Regions from separate parts of the Streptomyces sp. CA-181903 genome, predicted to be linked through region 2. Evidence: riboswitches for the same ligand, from Rfam matches in the RefSeq annotation. Region 2 holds a riboswitch; the other holds the start of a gene.

Region 1 (7,798 bases), 3.5 Mb from region 2:
GCCGGACGGGCTGGAAAACCAGCCCGTCCGGCGTTTGATCAGCGCGCGCTGAACGCCGGCCGCTCCGGGTCCAGGACGGCCAGGCCCTCGCGGGGCGACGACGCCTCCGCGAAGTGCCGCCGCGGGATCCGGCCCGCCCGGTGCGCGAGGCGCCCCGCCTCGACCGCGTGGCGCATCGCCTCCGCCATCAGCACCGGCTCCTGGGCGCGCGTCACCGCCGAGGCGAGCATCACCGCCGCGCAGCCCAGCTCCATGGCGAGCGCCGCGTCCGACGCCGTGCCGGCGCCCGCGTCCAAGATGACCGGAACATTCGCCCGCTCGGTGATGAGCTGGAAATTGTGCGGGTTGCGGATCCCCAGCCCGGAGCCGATGGGGGAACCCAGAGGCATGATCGCGGCGCAGCCGGCGTCCTCCAGGCGGCGGGCGAGGACCGGGTCGTCGTTGGTGTAGGGGAGGACGGTGAAGCCGTCGTCCACGAGGATCTCCGCCGCGTCGAGCAGCTCGATCGGGTCGGGCAGCAGGGTCCGCTCGTCGGCGATGACCTCCAGCTTCACCCAGTCGGTGCCCAGCGCCTCGCGCGCCAGCCGGGCGGTGAGGACGGCCTCGCCGGCGGTGAAGCAGCCGGCGGTGTTGGGCAGCACCCGGATGCCGTGCCGCTCCAGGACCGAGAGGACCGAGCCGCGGACCGCCGGGTCGAGGCGGCGCATGGCGACGGTGGTCAGTTCGGTGCCGGAGGCGAGCAGGGCCCGTTCCAGGACGTCGAGGCTGGGCGCGCCGCCCGTCCCCATGATCAGGCGGGAGGCGAAGGGGGTGCCGGCGATGGTGAGCACGTCGTCCGCCACGTCAGCCTCCCTGCACCGCGGTGAGGACCTCGACGCGGTCGCCGTCGCGCAGGGGCGTGTCCGCCCAGCTGCCGCGCGGGACGACGGCCTCGTTGACGGCGGCGGCCACGCCGCCCGGGGAGCCGGCGCCCGTGAGGCCGGTGACGACGGTGGCGAGGGTCGTCCCGGGCGGGACGGCGCGCCGCTCGCCGTTGACGTGGATGGTGTGGACGTCGGTCATGCGGAGGGCTCCTGGGCGAGGGCGGACGGGGTGGCGCCGGGCGCGGCGAACCGGCGGGGGGTGAACGGGCGGGCCTCCTCGGGCAGCCGCCCGGTGGTCAGCACTTCGGCCATGACGTCGCCGGTCAGCGGGGTCAGCAGGACGCCGTTGCGGTGGTGGCCGGTGGCCAGGTGCAGGCCCGGCAGGTCCGTCGGGCCGAGGAGGGGCGCGTTGTCGGGGGAGCCGGGGCGCAGCCCGGCGGAGGTCTCGGCGAGCGGCAGTTCGGTGAGGCCGGGCACCAACTCGTGCGCGTCACGCAGCAGTTCGTAGACGCCGCCGGCGGTGACGGTGGTGTCCCAGCCGAGCTCCTCGGTGGTCGCGCCGATCACCAGCTCGCCGTTCTCCCGGGGCACCAGGTAGACGGGGTTGCCGCGGACGACCGCGCGGACGGTGCGGGAGAGGAACGGCCGCACCGCCTCGGGGACGCGCAGCCGCAGGGTCTGGCCCTTGACCGGGCGGACCGGCGGCAGGACGTCGTCCGGCAGCCCGGCCATCCGGCCGCTGTGGCTGCCGGCCGCCAGGACGGTCTGGCCGGCGGAGATCCGCCGCCCGTCGGCGAGTTCGGCGCCCGCGGCCCGGTCGCCGTCGAGCAGCACCCGGGCGACGGCCGTGCGGTGCAGGGCCACTCCGGCGCGTTCGCAGGCGGTCAGCAGGGCGGCGGCCAGCCGCCGGGGGTCGGTCTGGTGGTCGCCGTCCACCCGCAGGCCGCCCTGGACGCCCGGGGCGAGCATCGGTTCCAGGCGGCGGCACTCGCGGCCGGTCAGCCACTCCGCCTCCAGCCCGCAGCTCCGCTGGAACGCGCCGAGTTCGCGCAGGTGGGCGCGGTCGTCGGCGTCGAGGGCGACGGCGAGGGTGCCGCAGGCGCGGTAGCCGGTGTCCCGGCCGCTGGCCTCCTCCAGCTCGGCCGTGAACGCGGGGTAGCGGCGGGCCGAGGCCAGGTTGAGGGCGAGCAGAGCCTGCTCGCCGTAGTGCAGTTCGGTGACGGCGGCCAGCATCCCGGCCGCCACCAGGGCGGCCCCGCCGCCGGGCGCCGGGTCGGCGACGGCGGTCCGCAGGCCCCGCTGGGCGGCCCGCCAGGCGGTCACCAGGCCGATGATCCCGCCGCCGATCACCAGGACGTCGTACGGTCCGGTGCGCGTAGACGCGTGCATGGGCGTCCAGCCCCTCCCTTCGCCGGCATGACCCGGATCAGGTTCGTACGGTCGGAGGCCGTCCAGCCTCCCTCTCAGCCCGGTCCGTCCGGGCTCCCGCGAGTGCTTGTGCACCGGCCACCCTAGTACGGTCCGCGAACGCGGCGGAAGGCGGCGGGGACCGGCCCGGGGGCGCGCGGCGCGGTGGTGTTGTGTCGGAGGTCTCGCCGCACGGTGCTCCGGGAGACCTCGCCCGCCCGCCTACAGTGATCGGGTGAGTGAGCAGACGAACACCCGCAGTGGTACGGCCCCCGACGAGCCGGTGGGAGGCGCGGCGCGGCGGCGCGTCGTCGTCGCCGGCGCGGGCATGGCCGGCGTGCAGACCGCCGTCGCCCTCCGCGAACAGGGCTGGGAGGGCACGATCACCCTGCTGGGCGCCGAACCGCACCCGCCCTACGACCGGCCGCCGCTGTCCAAGGCGGTGCTGCTCGGCAAGGCGGACGGGTCCGCCTTCGAGGTCGACTTCGCCTCCCTGGACATCGAACTCGCCCTCGGCCTGGAGGTCACCGGGCTGCGCCCCGCCGATCACGAGGTGGACACGCCGCGCGGCCCCGTCCCGTACGACGTCCTGGTGGTGGCCACCGGCGCCGAGCCGGTCCGGCTGCCCGGCGCCGAGGACCTGCCCGGCGTCCACCTGCTGCGCACCCTGGACGACGCGGAGCGGCTGCGGCCGCTGCTGGAGCGGAAGGGCGACGTGGTCGCCGTCGGCGCCGGCTGGATCGGCGCCGAGTTCGCCACCGCCGCGCGCGAGGCCGGCTGCCGGGTGACCGTCGTCGAGGCCGCCGACCGCCCGCTCGCCGGCGCGCTGCCCGCCGAGGTCGCCGCGCACATGGCCGACTGGTACGAGCAGAGCGGCGCCCGGCTGCTCACCGGCGCCCGGGTGGCGGCCCTGGAGCCCGGTGCCGTGCTGCTGGCCGACGGCACCCGGCTGACCGCCGACGCCGTCGTCGTGGGCATCGGCGCGCGGCCCGCCACCGGCTGGCTCGCCGGCTCCGGCGTCGAGCTCGCGGCGGACCGCTCCGTCGTCACCGACGACCGGCTGCGGACGTCCGTCCCGGACGTGTACGCGGTCGGGGACTGCGCCTCCTTCCCCTCCGCGCGGTACGGCGAACGGCTCCTCGTCCACCACTGGGACAACGCCCTCCAGGGGCCGAAGACCGTCGCCGCGAACATCGTGCACGGGCCGGCCGAGGGGCCGGTCTACGACCCGGTGCCTTATTTCTGGTCCGAGCAGTTCGGGCGGTTCGTGCAGTACGCGGGGCATCACGCCGCCGCCGACGAGCTGGTGTGGCGCGGAGATCCGGCGGGGGCGGCGTGGACCGTGTGCTGGCTGCGGGACGGGGTGCTGGTGGCGGTGCTGGCGGTGGGGCGGCCGCGGGATCTGGCGCAGGGGCGGAAGTTGATCGAGCGGGGCGCGGTGGTGGACCGGGGGCGGGTGGCGGACGCCGCGGTGCCGCTGAAGGCGGCGGTGGGGTGAGGTTGCCCCGGTCCCTCCCGCAGAGGGGCACCCCCATTCGCCGATTCCTGGGGGCTGCGCCCCCGGACCCCCTTGTCGCGGCTTCGCCGCTCGTCCTTAGACTCCCCAGAGGGGGCACCCCCAACGGGCTGAACCGCCTCCCCCGGGTGTCCCCGGGTACCGGGTGTCCGTGGCGGATGGCAGGCTTGTCCCGTGACCGAGATTGACACGAAGACCGATGCCCTCGTTTCCGAGTGGCTCACCCTCCCCGACATCGCCGAGATGCTCGACGTGGAGGTGACGCGCGTACGGCAGCTGGTGAAGGAGGGCCGGCTGATCGCCGTGCGCCGCGGGGAGAACCGGGTGCTGCAGGTTCCCGCCGCCTTCATCGACGAGGGCGAGGTGGTGAAGGGCCTGGCCGGGACCCTGACGCTGCTCAAGGACGACGGGTTCACCGACGAGGAGATGCTGGAGTGGCTGTTCACTCCGGACGAGTCCCTGCCGGGTACGCCCGCGCAGGCGCTGCGGGAGAATCGCGGCACGGAGGTGAAGCGGCGCGCCCAGGCGCTCGCCGTCTGACCGTTCCGCAGTGAACAGCCCGCGGTGCGCGGGCGGGCCCGTCCCGTCCGCGCACCGCCGACCCCGGGGGAACCCGATGTCCGCCACCGCCCGTACGCTTCCGCACGCCCCGACGGCCCGTGCGGCTCTGACCGGCGCCCGGCTGTACCTGTGCACCGACGCGCGAAGGCGCCAGGGCGACCTGCCGGAGTTCCTGGACGCGGTCCTCGCCGGCGGCGTGGACGTCGTGCAGCTCCGCGACAAGGGCATGGAGGCCGGTGAGGAGCTGGAGCACCTGGCCGTCATGGCCGACGCCGCCCGCCGGCACGGCCGGCTGCTCGCGGTGAACGACCGCGCCGACGTCGCCCACGCCATCCGCTCCGACGTCCTGCACCTGGGCCAGGGCGACCTCCCCGTGCCCGCCGCGCGCGCCATCCTCGGCGACGACGTGCTGATCGGCCGGTCCACGCACAGCGAGGCCGAGGCCGAGGCGGCGGTCCGCGAACCGGGTGTGGACTACTTCTGCACCGGCCCCTGCTGGCCCACCCCCACCAAGCCCGGCCGCCCGGCGCCCGGCCTGTCCCTGGTGCGGCACACCGCCGCGCTGCGGCCCGACCGGCCCTGGTTCGCCATCGGCGGCATCGACGAGAGCAACCTCGACGAGGTCCTCGACGCCGGAGCCCGGCGCGTCGTCGTCGTCCGCGCCCTCACCGAGGCCGACGACCCCGGCGACGCCGCGGCCCGCCTGGCCCGCCGGATCCGCGAACGCGACTGACGGCCGGCCGGCCGTCCGCGTCCGGCGGGTTGTCGTGTCCGGCCGTGGCGCGGGGCCGCCCGGGCCCGTCGGCTCAGCCCGTCCGCAGCATCTGCGCCGCCGCCAGTTCGCGGTAGGCGGCACAGCCGGACAGCAGTTCCTCGTGCCGGCCGGAGGCGACGGCCCGGCCCTCGTGCAGGACGACGATGCGGTCGGCGTTCTGCACGGTGGACAGCCGGTGGGCGATCACCAGCAGCGCGCACTCCTCGGTGACCTCCCGCAGCACCCGCCCCAGCGCCAGCTCGTTGAGCGCGTCGAGCTGGGACGTCGGCTCGTCCAGCAGCAGCAGCGCGGGACGGGTGAGCAGCGCCCGGGCCAGGGCGACCCGCTGCCGCTCGCCGCCCGAGAGCGTGGCGCCCCGCTCGCCGACCGGCCCGTCGAGCCCGCCCGGCAGCCGGTCCACCACCTCGGTGAGCCGGGCGAGTTCGACCACCCGCCGCACTTCCGCACGGCTCGCCCCCGGCGCCGCGTAGGTGATGTTGTCCCACAGGGAGCCGTGGACGACGTGGGTGTTCTGGTCGACGACGGCGATGCGCGCCCGGCACTCCGCGCGGCTCAGCGCGGCGGCCGGGCGGCCGTCGAACAGCAGCCGGCCGGCGTCCGGTTCGTAGAAGCGGGCGGCCAGCGCGAAGACCGTGCTCTTCCCCGCCCCCGACCTGCCCACCAGCGCGACCTGCCGGTGCGGCGGCACCTCCAGTGAGATGCCGCGCAGCACCGGCCGGCCCGGGCGGTAGCCGAACCGGACGTCCTCCAGGGCCAGGACGGGAGGGGCGGACGGTGCGGACGGTACGGGGGAGAGGGCGGCCGGACCCGGCGCGGGCGGCGCGGCCGGGGCGGGTCCCGTCGGCGCGGTCGATGCGGCCGGGCCGGCCGGTGCGGCCGGTGCGGCGGGCTCGGCCGGTACGACGGGGGGACGCGTCCCTCCGCCCTCCCCGGCGGATGCCACGGGCTTCCCGCGACGGGCCCCCTCCCCGGTGAGCACTCCGGGCCCCTCCGGACCCGTCGGCTCCACCGGCAGGGCGAGCGCCTCCTCCACCCGTCCGAGCGCCCCCACGCCCCGCTGGATCAGCCCCGCCGCACGGAACACGGACGACAGCGGCATCACCAGATAGCTCGCGTACAGCAGGAAGGCGACCAGGTCGCCGAGGCTGTGGGTGCGCCCGTCCACCCGCAGCCCGCCGACGACCAGGACGAGCAGGAAGGAGCCGTGGACGGCCAGCTCGACCGCCGGGGTCATCACCGCCCCCAGCCGCGCGGTGCGGACCCCGGCGCCGTACGCGGTCTCCACGCGCTCCCCGATCCGGGCGGCCTCCCGCCCCTCCGCCCGGTGCACCCGGACCATCGGCAGGGCGGCCAGGGCCCGTTCGAGGTCGGCCGCGACGGCCCCGAGGGCGTGCTGCATCCGCTCCGAGGCCGTGCGGAGCCCGGTGAGGACGCAGGTGACCACCGCGGCCGCGGCCGCCACCGTGAGGGCGACCAGGAGCAGCAGCTGCGGGTCGAGCCAGAGCATCAGCGCCACCGCGCCCACCGAGGCCAGCGCACCGGTGACCAGGTCCACCAGCGCCTGGGCGAGGACCTCGCGCAGCACGGTCGTGTCGACGGTGACGCGGGAGACGAGGTCGCCGGTCCGGTGGTGCTCGTACTCCCGCATCTCCAGCCGCAGCAGCCGGCCGGTCAGCCGGTGGCGCAGTCCGCGGACGACTCCCTCGCCCATCCGCTCCTGCAAGAAGCGGCCGACCGCCGCCGTGCCGGCCTCGGCCAGGAACAGCGCGGCCAGGCCCAGCAGCGGCCACAGCAGCCGGCCGCCCGCGTCCGCGTCCACGATCCGCTGGGCGAGCAGCGGCTGCGCCAGCCCCAGCGCCGACCCCGTCAGGGTGAGCGCGATGGCGGTGGCCAGCGCCGCGCGGTGGTCGGCGGTGAGGCGGAACACCATGCGGACCGCGCGCGGCCGGCGCCGCCGCTCGGGCCCGGCCGGTATCACGGCACCGGCCGTTCGCGGGGCGCCGGACCGGGAACCACAGCGATCAGCCGGCTGAAGTAATCGTCCGGAACCCCCTCGTCCACCGGGCGGCCCTCCGCCTCCACCCAGGCGTGCGCGCTGAACGGCGGTACCTTGCGCACCCCCGTGCACCACGTCGGCCAGCAGCCGTGGAACCGGCACAGCAGGGCCGTGCCGAGCGACCGCGGCAGACAGCCGCGCGGCCCCGCGCAGAACAGACTGGCCGCGCACACCGCCCGCCGCGCCGCCCCGGCCTGCTCGTACGAGGCGGGGACGGCGCCCCGGCGGAGCACGGCGAGAACCCGGCGAAGCCGGTGGGGCGGCAGCAGGGCGAGCGGGAAGGCGACGGCCAGGGCGAGCCGGGCGGCCAGCCGCCGGCGGAACGGGACGTCCGACGGCCGGACCAGGGCGCTGGGTGTGGTCATGCCGCCAGCCCCGCGTCCCGCAACAGCGCGACCAGCGCGGTGACGTCCGCGGCGGCCCGCTCCCGGTCCACGGCGAACGCGGCGACGAGCGCCTCCACCGCGTCCGCCTCCCCACCGCCGTCCAGCAGCGTGCGGACGACGAGCGTCCCGGTGGGGTTGAGCTCCCAGTAACGGCCCTTGCGCTGGTCGAGCAGGACCGTGCCGTACTCGGTCTCCGCCGTGGCGACGTCGGGGGCGAACCGCAGTGCCATGGGA
Region 2 (7,798 bases):
CCTTCGTGGCCCTGATGCTCGCCGCCGACGACGGTGCCTGGCGGGTGCTGACCTTCCTGGTCCTCACGGTGGTCAGCGACACCGGCGCCTACGCGGTGGGCTGGCGCTTCGGCAAGCGCAAGCTGGCGCCGCGCATCAGCCCCGGCAAGACCCGCGAGGGCCTGATCGGGGCGGTGCTGTTCGCCATGGTGGCGGGCGCGCTGTGCATGCGCTTCCTGATCGACGACGGTGTGTGGTGGCAGGGTCTGCTGCTCGGCTTGGCCGTCGCGGTGAGCGCGACCCTGGGCGACCTCGGCGAGTCGATGATCAAGCGGGACCTGGGCATCAAGGACATGGGCCGGCTGCTGCCGGGCCACGGCGGGATCATGGACCGGCTGGATTCGCTGTTGCCGACGGCGCCGGTGGTGTGGCTGTTGCTCGTCGCCTTCGTCGGCGCGGGCTGACGAGGGCGCCGGTGGTGTGACCGTCGCCGATCGCTTTCGTCAGCGCCGGCTGAACCTCGGCTGACCTGCGTATTCCCCTCGGGCGGGGCCCGTTGTCCACAGGACGGCGGGCCCCGCCCGCACATCTGCGACACTTGAAACATCATGCCTAAGCCCGGAGAACTGACTTTCGTAGCCCCCCGCGGAGCCAAGAAGCCCCCGCGGCACCTCGCCGACCTCTCGCCCGCCGAGCGCAAGGAGGCCGTCGCCGCCATCGGTGAGAAGCCTTTCCGGGCGAAGCAGCTGTCCCAGCACTACTTCGCGCGGTACGCGCACGACCCCGCGCAGTGGACGGACATCCCGGCCGGCGCCCGCGAGAAGCTCGCGGGCGAGCTGCTGCCGGAGCTGATGAGCGTCGTGCGGCACATCTCGTGCGACGACGACACCACCCGCAAGACGCTGTGGCGGCTGCACGACGGCAAGCTCGTCGAGTCCGTCCTGATGCGCTACCCGGACCGGGTCACCATGTGCATCAGTTCACAGGCCGGCTGCGGCATGAACTGCCCGTTCTGCGCCACCGGCCAGGCCGGTCTGGACCGCAACCTGTCGACCGCCGAGATCGTGCACCAGATCGTGGACGGCATGCGGGCGCTGCGTGACGGCGAGGTGCCCGGCGGGCCCGCGCGGCTGTCGAACATCGTCTTCATGGGCATGGGCGAGCCGCTGGCCAACTACAAGCGCGTCGTCGGCGCCATCCGCCGGCTGACCGACCCGGAGCCCGACGGCCTCGGGCTGTCGCAGCGCGGCATCACCGTCTCCACCGTCGGCCTGGTGCCGGCGATGCACCGGTTCGCCGACGAGGGCTTCAAGTGCCGCCTCGCGGTCTCGCTGCACGCGCCCGACGACGAGCTGCGCGACACCCTCGTCCCGGTCAACACCCGCTGGAAGGTCCGCGAGGTCCTGGACGCGGCCTGGGAGTACGCGGAGAAGTCCGGCCGCCGGATCTCCATCGAGTACGCCCTGATCCGGGACATCAACGACCAGGCGTGGCGCGGCGACCTGCTGGGCCGGCTGCTCAAGGGCAAGCGGGTGCACGTCAACCTGATCCCGCTGAACCCCACGCCGGGCTCCAAGTGGACGGCGTCCCGCCCGGAGGACGAGCGGGCGTTCGTCGCGGCGATCGCCGCGCACGGCGTCCCGGTCACCGTCCGGGACACGCGCGGCCAGGAGATCGACGGCGCCTGCGGCCAGCTGGCGGCGACCGAGCGCTGAGCCCCGCCGAGGGCGGGGGAGCGGGCGGGCGCACTGGTACGGTGCACTCGCACCGCTCGTACAAATGAACAATCCGACAGGGGAGCGCACACAGCGCTGAGAGTGCGGCCCGCGCCGCAGACCCTCGGACCTGATCCGGTTAGTACCGGCGTAGGGAGTCAGCTCGACCATGAACACCACCCTCCGGCGTGCCCTGGGCGCCGCCGCCGTCACCGCCCTGGCCGTCCCGGCCCTCGCGGCCTGCGGAGGCTCCGACGAGGCCAAGGAGACGGACGGCGGCAAGACGGTCACCCTCGTCTCGCACGAGTCGTTCGTCGCCTCCCCGGACGTGCTCAAGGAGTTCACCGCACGGACCGGCTACAAGGTCAAGACGCTCAAGAGCGGCGACGCCGGGCGGGCGGTGAACCAGGCGATCCTCTCCAAGAGCCACCCGCAGGGCGACGTGTTCTTCGGCGTGGACAACACGCTGCTGTCCCGCGCCCTCGACAACGGGATCTTCGAGCCGTACGAGGCCAAGGGCCTGGACCGGGTGACGAAGGAGTTCCGGGCCGACGACGCCGAGCACCGGGTGACACCGGTCGACTCCGGTGACATCTGCGTCAACTACGACCGCGCCTACTTCACCGACCACAAGCTGACGCCGCCGAAGACCCTCGACGATCTGGTGAAGCCCGAGTACAAGGGCCTGCTGGTCACCGAGAACGCGGCCACCTCCTCCCCGGGCCTCGCCTTCCAGCTCGCGACCGTCGGCAAGTACGGGGACGAGGGCTGGCAGGACTACTGGAAGAAGCTCAAGGACAACGGCGTCGAGGTCGTCGACGGCTGGGAGCAGGCGTACAACGACCGCTTCTCCGGCTCCGCCGCCGGCCGCAAGGCCAAGGGCGACCGGCCGCTCGTCGTCTCCTACGCGTCCAGCCCGCCGGCCGAGGTGCAGGGCATGAAGCAGCAGCCGAAGTCGGCGGACGAGGCGCCGACCGGCGTCGCGACCGGCACCTGCTTCCGGCAGACCGAGTACGCCGGGCTGCTCAAGGGCGCGAAGAACGCCAAGGGCGGCAAGGCGCTGCTGGACTTCCTGCTGAGCAAGCGGTTCCAGGAGGACGTGCCGCTGAGCATGTACGTCAAGCCGGTGGTGACGGACGCGAAGCTGCCCGAGCTGTTCACCAAGTTCGGCGCGACGGTCGACGCCCCGCAGACGCTCGCCCCCGAGAAGATCGCGAAGAACCGTGATCAGTGGGTCAAGGCATGGTCCTCGATCGTCCTGAAGTAACCGCACCGAAGGACCGCGGAGCGCGGGGGACGGGCGTCCGCCTCGGCCTGATGGCCGTCCCGCTCGCCTTCTTCGGCCTCTTCTTCGCCTATCCGGTGGCCGCGATCGTCACGCGGGGGCTGAAGGCGGACGGGCGGTGGCGGTTCGGGCGGATCGGCGAGGTGCTCACCGATCCGGCGACCGGGCACGTCCTGTGGTTCACCACCTGGCAGGCGGCGGCCTCCACGGCGCTCACGCTGGTGCTCGCGCTCCCCGGCGCGTACGTCATGGCTCGCTTCGACTTCCCCGGCAAGGGGCTGCTGCGGGCGGTGGTCACCGTCCCGTTCGTGCTGCCCACGGTGGTGGCCGGGTCGGCCTTCCTGGCGTTGCTCGGGCGGCGGGGGCTCCTCGACGAGCTGTGGGGCGTCAGGCTCGACAACTCCGTCTGGGCGATCCTGCTCGCCCACGTCTTCTTCAACTACGCCGTGGTCGTCCGGACCGTCGGCGGGCTCTGGGCCCAGCTCGACCCCCGGCAGGAGGAGGCCGCGCGGGTGCTCGGCGCCGGCCGGTTCGCGGCCTGGCGGCGGATCACCCTGCCCGCCCTCGCCCCGGCCGTCGCCGCCGCGGCGCTGATGGTCTTCCTCTTCACCTTCACCTCCTTCGGCGCCGTCCAGATCCTCGGCGGCCCGCGCTACGCCACGCTGGAAGTGGAGATCTACCGGCAGACCGCCGAGCTGCTCGACCTGCCGACGGCCGCCGTCCTCACCCTCGTCCAGTTCGCCGCCGTCGCCGCGCTGCTCCTGGTGCACGCCTGGACCGTGCGCCGACGAGAATCCGTCCTGCGCCTGGTGGACGCGCGCCGCACCGCGCGCCGGCCGCGCGGCGCCGCCCAGTGGGGACTGCTGACCGCCGTCCTGGCCAGTGTGGCCGCCCTGCTCGTGCTGCCGCTCGCGGTGCTCGTGCTGCGCTCCTTCGACGGACCCGACGGCTACGGCCTGGCCTTCTACCGCGCCCTGGCCTCGGCCGGGGACGACGGCGTGCTCGGCGTCGCCCCGCTGGAGACGATCGGCAACTCGCTCGCGTACGGCCTCGCGGCGACCGCCATCGCGGTCGTCGTCGGCGGCCTGGCCGCCGCCGCGCTCACCCGGCGCGAGGGCCGGCTGGTCCGCGGCTTCGACGCGCTGCTGATGCTGCCGCTGGGCACCTCCGCCGTGACCGTCGGCTTCGGTTTCCTGATCGCTCTGGACGAGCCGCCGCTGGACCTGCGGACGTCCTGGATCCTGGTGCCGCTGGCCCAGGCGCTGGTCGGGGTGCCGTTCGTGGTGCGGACGATGCTGCCGGTGCTGCGCGCCGTCGACCCCCGCCTGCGGGAGGCCGCGGCGGTGCTCGGCGCGTCCCCGCTGCGGGTCTGGCGTGAGGTGGACCTGCCGATGGTCGGCCGGGCGCTGGCCGTCGCGGCGGGCTTCGCCTTCGCCGTCTCCCTGGGCGAGTTCGGCGCCACCGTCTTCATCGCCCGTCCCGACAACCCCACTCTTCCCGTGGCCGTGGCCCGGCTGCTGGGCCGTCCCGGGGAGCTGAACTACGGGCAGGCGATGGCCCTGAGCACGATCCTGATGCTGGTGTGCGCCGTGGCGCTGCTGGTGCTGGAACGCGTACGCACCGACCGCACGGGGGAGTTCTGATGCAGCCCGCCCTGAAATCGCCCGCTCCGATGCTGCGCCTGGAAGGCGTCACCGTCCGGTTCGGCGACCGGACCGTTCTGGACGCCGTCGGCCTCGACGTCGCCGAACACGAGGTCGTCTGCGTCCTCGGCCCCAGCGGCAGCGGCAAGTCCACGCTGCTGCGGGTGGTCGCCGGGCTCCAGCGGGCCGACGCCGGGCGGGTCTTCCTGTCCGGCGAGGACGTCGGCGGGGTGCCCGTGCACCGGCGGGGCGTGGGGCTGATGTTCCAGGACCACCAGCTGTTCCCGCAGCGGGACGTGGCCGCGAACGTCGCCTTCGGGCTGCGCACCCGCGGCGCCGGACGCGACGAGGCCCGGCGGCGGGTCGCCGAACTCCTCGACCTGGTGGGCCTGCCGGGCGCCGGGCGGCGGTCCGTCGCGGCGCTGTCCGGCGGCGAGCAGCAGCGCGTCGCGCTGGCCCGGGCGCTCGCCCCGAGCCCCCGACTGCTGATGCTCGACGAGCCCCTGGGCCAGCTAGACCGGAGCCTGCGCGAGCGGCTGGTGACCGAGCTGCGGCAGCTGTTCGGGCGGCTCGGCACGACCGTGCTGGCGGTCACCCACGACCAAGGCGAGGCGTTCGCGCTCGCCGACCGGGTGGTGGTGATGCGGGACGGCCGGATCGCCCAGCAGGGGACGCCCCTGGAGGTCTGGCGGCGGCCCGCCTCGGAGTTCGTGGCCCGCTTCCTCGGTTTCGACAACGTCGTCCCCGCGACCGTCACCGGCGACCGGGCCGACACCCCGTGGGGCAAGGTGCCCGTCCCGGCGGGCGCGGCGGAGGGCCCGTGCTCGCTCCTGGTGCGCCCCGGCGGCGTCCGGCTGGTGACGGACGGCCTCCCGTGCGAGGTCACGGCCCGGACCTTCCGGGGCGACCACGTGCTGCTCTCGCTCCGCCCGGAACGGGGCCCGGCGCTTCAGGCGGCGTGCGCGCTGGCGTGCGCGCCGGAGGTGGGTACACGTACCGGGGTCGCGTTCGACGCCGAGCACGTGGTAGTGCTGGGCAGCTGAGCGATACGGCGAGAAGGCGCCCTCTTTTTTTCTTGACCTTTTCTTGACCCTAGGCAACTTCGGCGCCGCGTTGAACGTCTGGTTCAGGAGCAGGCGGTTCATTGGCGAACGGAGCAATTGGTGATCATCGGCCTGGTGACGGCTGTCGCGGCCTCGGCGTGCTACGGCACGGGTTCGGTCCTGCAAGCCGTCGGATCGCGGAAATCCGCCCTGCGGGAGGCGGCCTCGTCCCCCGAGGCGGGCGTGACCCAGCACGGCGGACCCAGCCTGTCCTCCACCGCCAAGGCCGCCGTGACCTGGGAGTTCATGGTCGGTTCGGTCCTGGACTTCCTCGGCTTCGGTCTCGGCGCCCTCGCGGCCCGGATGCTGCCCCTCTTCCTCTCCCAGACGGTCATCAGCGCCAACCTGATCGTCACCGCGCTGCTCAGCATCAAGCTGCTCGGCGTCCGGCTCAAGCGTCCCGAATGGGCGTCCATCGCCGTCGTCTGCGCCGCTTTGGTGCTGCTCGCGACGGCCGCCGGGCACGAGGGAAGCGGTCATACCGCGCGGTCCACGCACTGGTGGCTGCTGATCATCTCCGTGGTGCTCATGGCCGGTGGCACGGTGGCGGTGCGTCTGATGGGGTCTCGGGCCGCGATCCTCGCCGGTCTGCTGTCCGGACTGGGCTTCGGCGCCATCGGGGTCGGGGTGCGCATCCTCGACGGCATCGACCCGTTCCACCTGCCCACCCTCCTCGCCGACCCGGCTCTCTACGCGATCCTGATCTCCGGTGGCGTGGGCATGTACCTGCACACGGTGGCCCTGCAGATCGGTTCGGTCAACGGTGCGACGGCGGCGCTGGTCGTCGGCGAGACGATTCTGCCGGGCATCATCGGCGTGCTGCTGCTCGGGGACGCTTCTCGGGAGGGGTTCGCCTGGGTGGCCGTCCTGGGATTCATCCTGGCCGTGGCGGGCGCGGTCGCCGTTGCCTGGTTTGGGGAGCCCGACAGTCACGGGGCGACACCGCCCGCTGTGGACGAGGCGAAGGCGCCGGTGCAGCGCGTGTAGGAGTGCCCCGGTCCCGCCCTTTCACCGTTTCCTGGGGCTGCGCCCCAGACCCCCTTGTCCTCAAACGCCGGACGGGCTGAATCAGCCCGTCCGGCGTTTGAGGACAACCGCGCGGAGCGCAATTTCGGCGGTGCGGGGGCGGAGCCCCCGCAAGAAACGGCGAAAGGGCGGGACCGGGGCACCCTCACCGCGTCAGCGGCAACGCCGCCAACTCCGCGACCACCCACGTCAGTGGAGCCAGCACGACCACCAGCGCGGCCATCCGCACGGCGGCGGCGCCGCGCAGCAAAGAGCCCGGCAAGCCGAGCCGCAGCAGCGCCGCCGTGGTCTCGGACCGCACCTGCCGCGTATCCAGCGCCGCCGTGATCGCCGTGGCGGTCGCGCAGGCCATGACCACGGCCGCGCCCAGCCCGGTGAGCGGGCCGAACGGCCGGGGGCCCGCGCCCTCCCAGGCCACCCCGTAGAGCTCGGCGGCGGCCAGCGAGCCCGCGGCGACCGCGCAGAGCACGCCCAGCGGCCGGCCCAGGCGCGTCGCCGCGTCCTGGAGCATCCGCCCGGCCAGCATCCGGACCGGACCGGGCCGGCCGGCCGCGAGCGCGGCCCCGCACCAGTGCGTCAGCCCCGGGCCGGCCAGGACCAGGCCGAAAACGGTGAGCAGCCAGCCGCCGAGGAGGCCGGGGGAGGCACCGCCGTCCTGGCCGGGGAGAGCGAGCAGCCGGCCCGGTTCGGGTACGGGCGCGTGGCCCACGTACGCCACCAACGCCAGGCCGGTGGCGATGACGGCGATGCCCCACGGGAGCCCGGCGTACGAGGGCCGGGGGACGCGCCGCGCCGCGGCGCCGGGGCGCCGTCCGGCTGCGGCCGGGCGTGTGCCGGGCCCGGGCGGCGTTTGCGCTGCTCCTCACGCGGGCGCAGGACGAGGGCGCACACGCCGGCGCTCACGGCGGGCAGCAGGGCGAGCAAGGTCACGGTGGCGGCCCACGGCAGGGCGTGGCCGCCGTCCAGCAGCCGGTTCGCCGTACCGCTCAGCGGGGTGCCACCGAGGTCACCGCGCAGTTCGAGGTAGGCGAGCAGGGCCGCGCCGCT

Evidence for each region. A riboswitch is a leader RNA that binds a small molecule or an ion and turns the genes downstream of it on or off. The one in region 2 is predicted to bind thiamine pyrophosphate.
Region 1: it holds a riboswitch for thiamine pyrophosphate, as region 2 does, so the genes downstream of both, thiO (glycine oxidase ThiO) here and ACQEVS_RS24580 (thiamine ABC transporter substrate-binding protein) in region 2, are expected to answer to the same signal.

What each region holds. Positions count from the first base shown of each region.
Region 1 covers NZ_JBNJLY010000001.1:1,960,720-1,968,517, reverse strand. The annotation lists gene ACQEVS_RS08555 (thiazole synthase) at 39-842, opposite strand; gene thiS (sulfur carrier protein ThiS) at 844-1,062, opposite strand; gene thiO (glycine oxidase ThiO) at 1,059-2,252, opposite strand; TPP riboswitch at 2,250-2,362, opposite strand; gene ACQEVS_RS08540 (NAD(P)/FAD-dependent oxidoreductase) at 2,506-3,768, shown strand; gene ACQEVS_RS08535 (Rv2175c family DNA-binding protein) at 3,961-4,326, shown strand; gene thiE (thiamine phosphate synthase) at 4,403-5,080, shown strand; gene ACQEVS_RS08525 (ABC transporter ATP-binding protein) at 5,154-7,052, opposite strand; gene ACQEVS_RS08520 (lasso peptide biosynthesis B2 protein) at 7,097-7,543, opposite strand; gene ACQEVS_RS08515 (lasso peptide biosynthesis PqqD family chaperone) at 7,540-7,794, opposite strand.
Region 2 covers NZ_JBNJLY010000001.1:5,473,692-5,481,489, forward strand. The annotation lists gene ACQEVS_RS24570 (phosphatidate cytidylyltransferase) at 1-443, shown strand, start outside; gene rlmN (23S rRNA (adenine(2503)-C(2))-methyltransferase RlmN) at 588-1,694, shown strand; TPP riboswitch at 1,763-1,868, shown strand; gene ACQEVS_RS24580 (thiamine ABC transporter substrate-binding protein) at 1,864-2,961, shown strand; gene ACQEVS_RS24585 (ABC transporter permease) at 2,937-4,622, shown strand; gene ACQEVS_RS24590 (ABC transporter ATP-binding protein) at 4,622-5,665, shown strand; gene ACQEVS_RS24595 (hypothetical protein) at 5,786-6,712, shown strand; gene ACQEVS_RS24600 (hypothetical protein) at 7,328-7,798, opposite strand, start outside.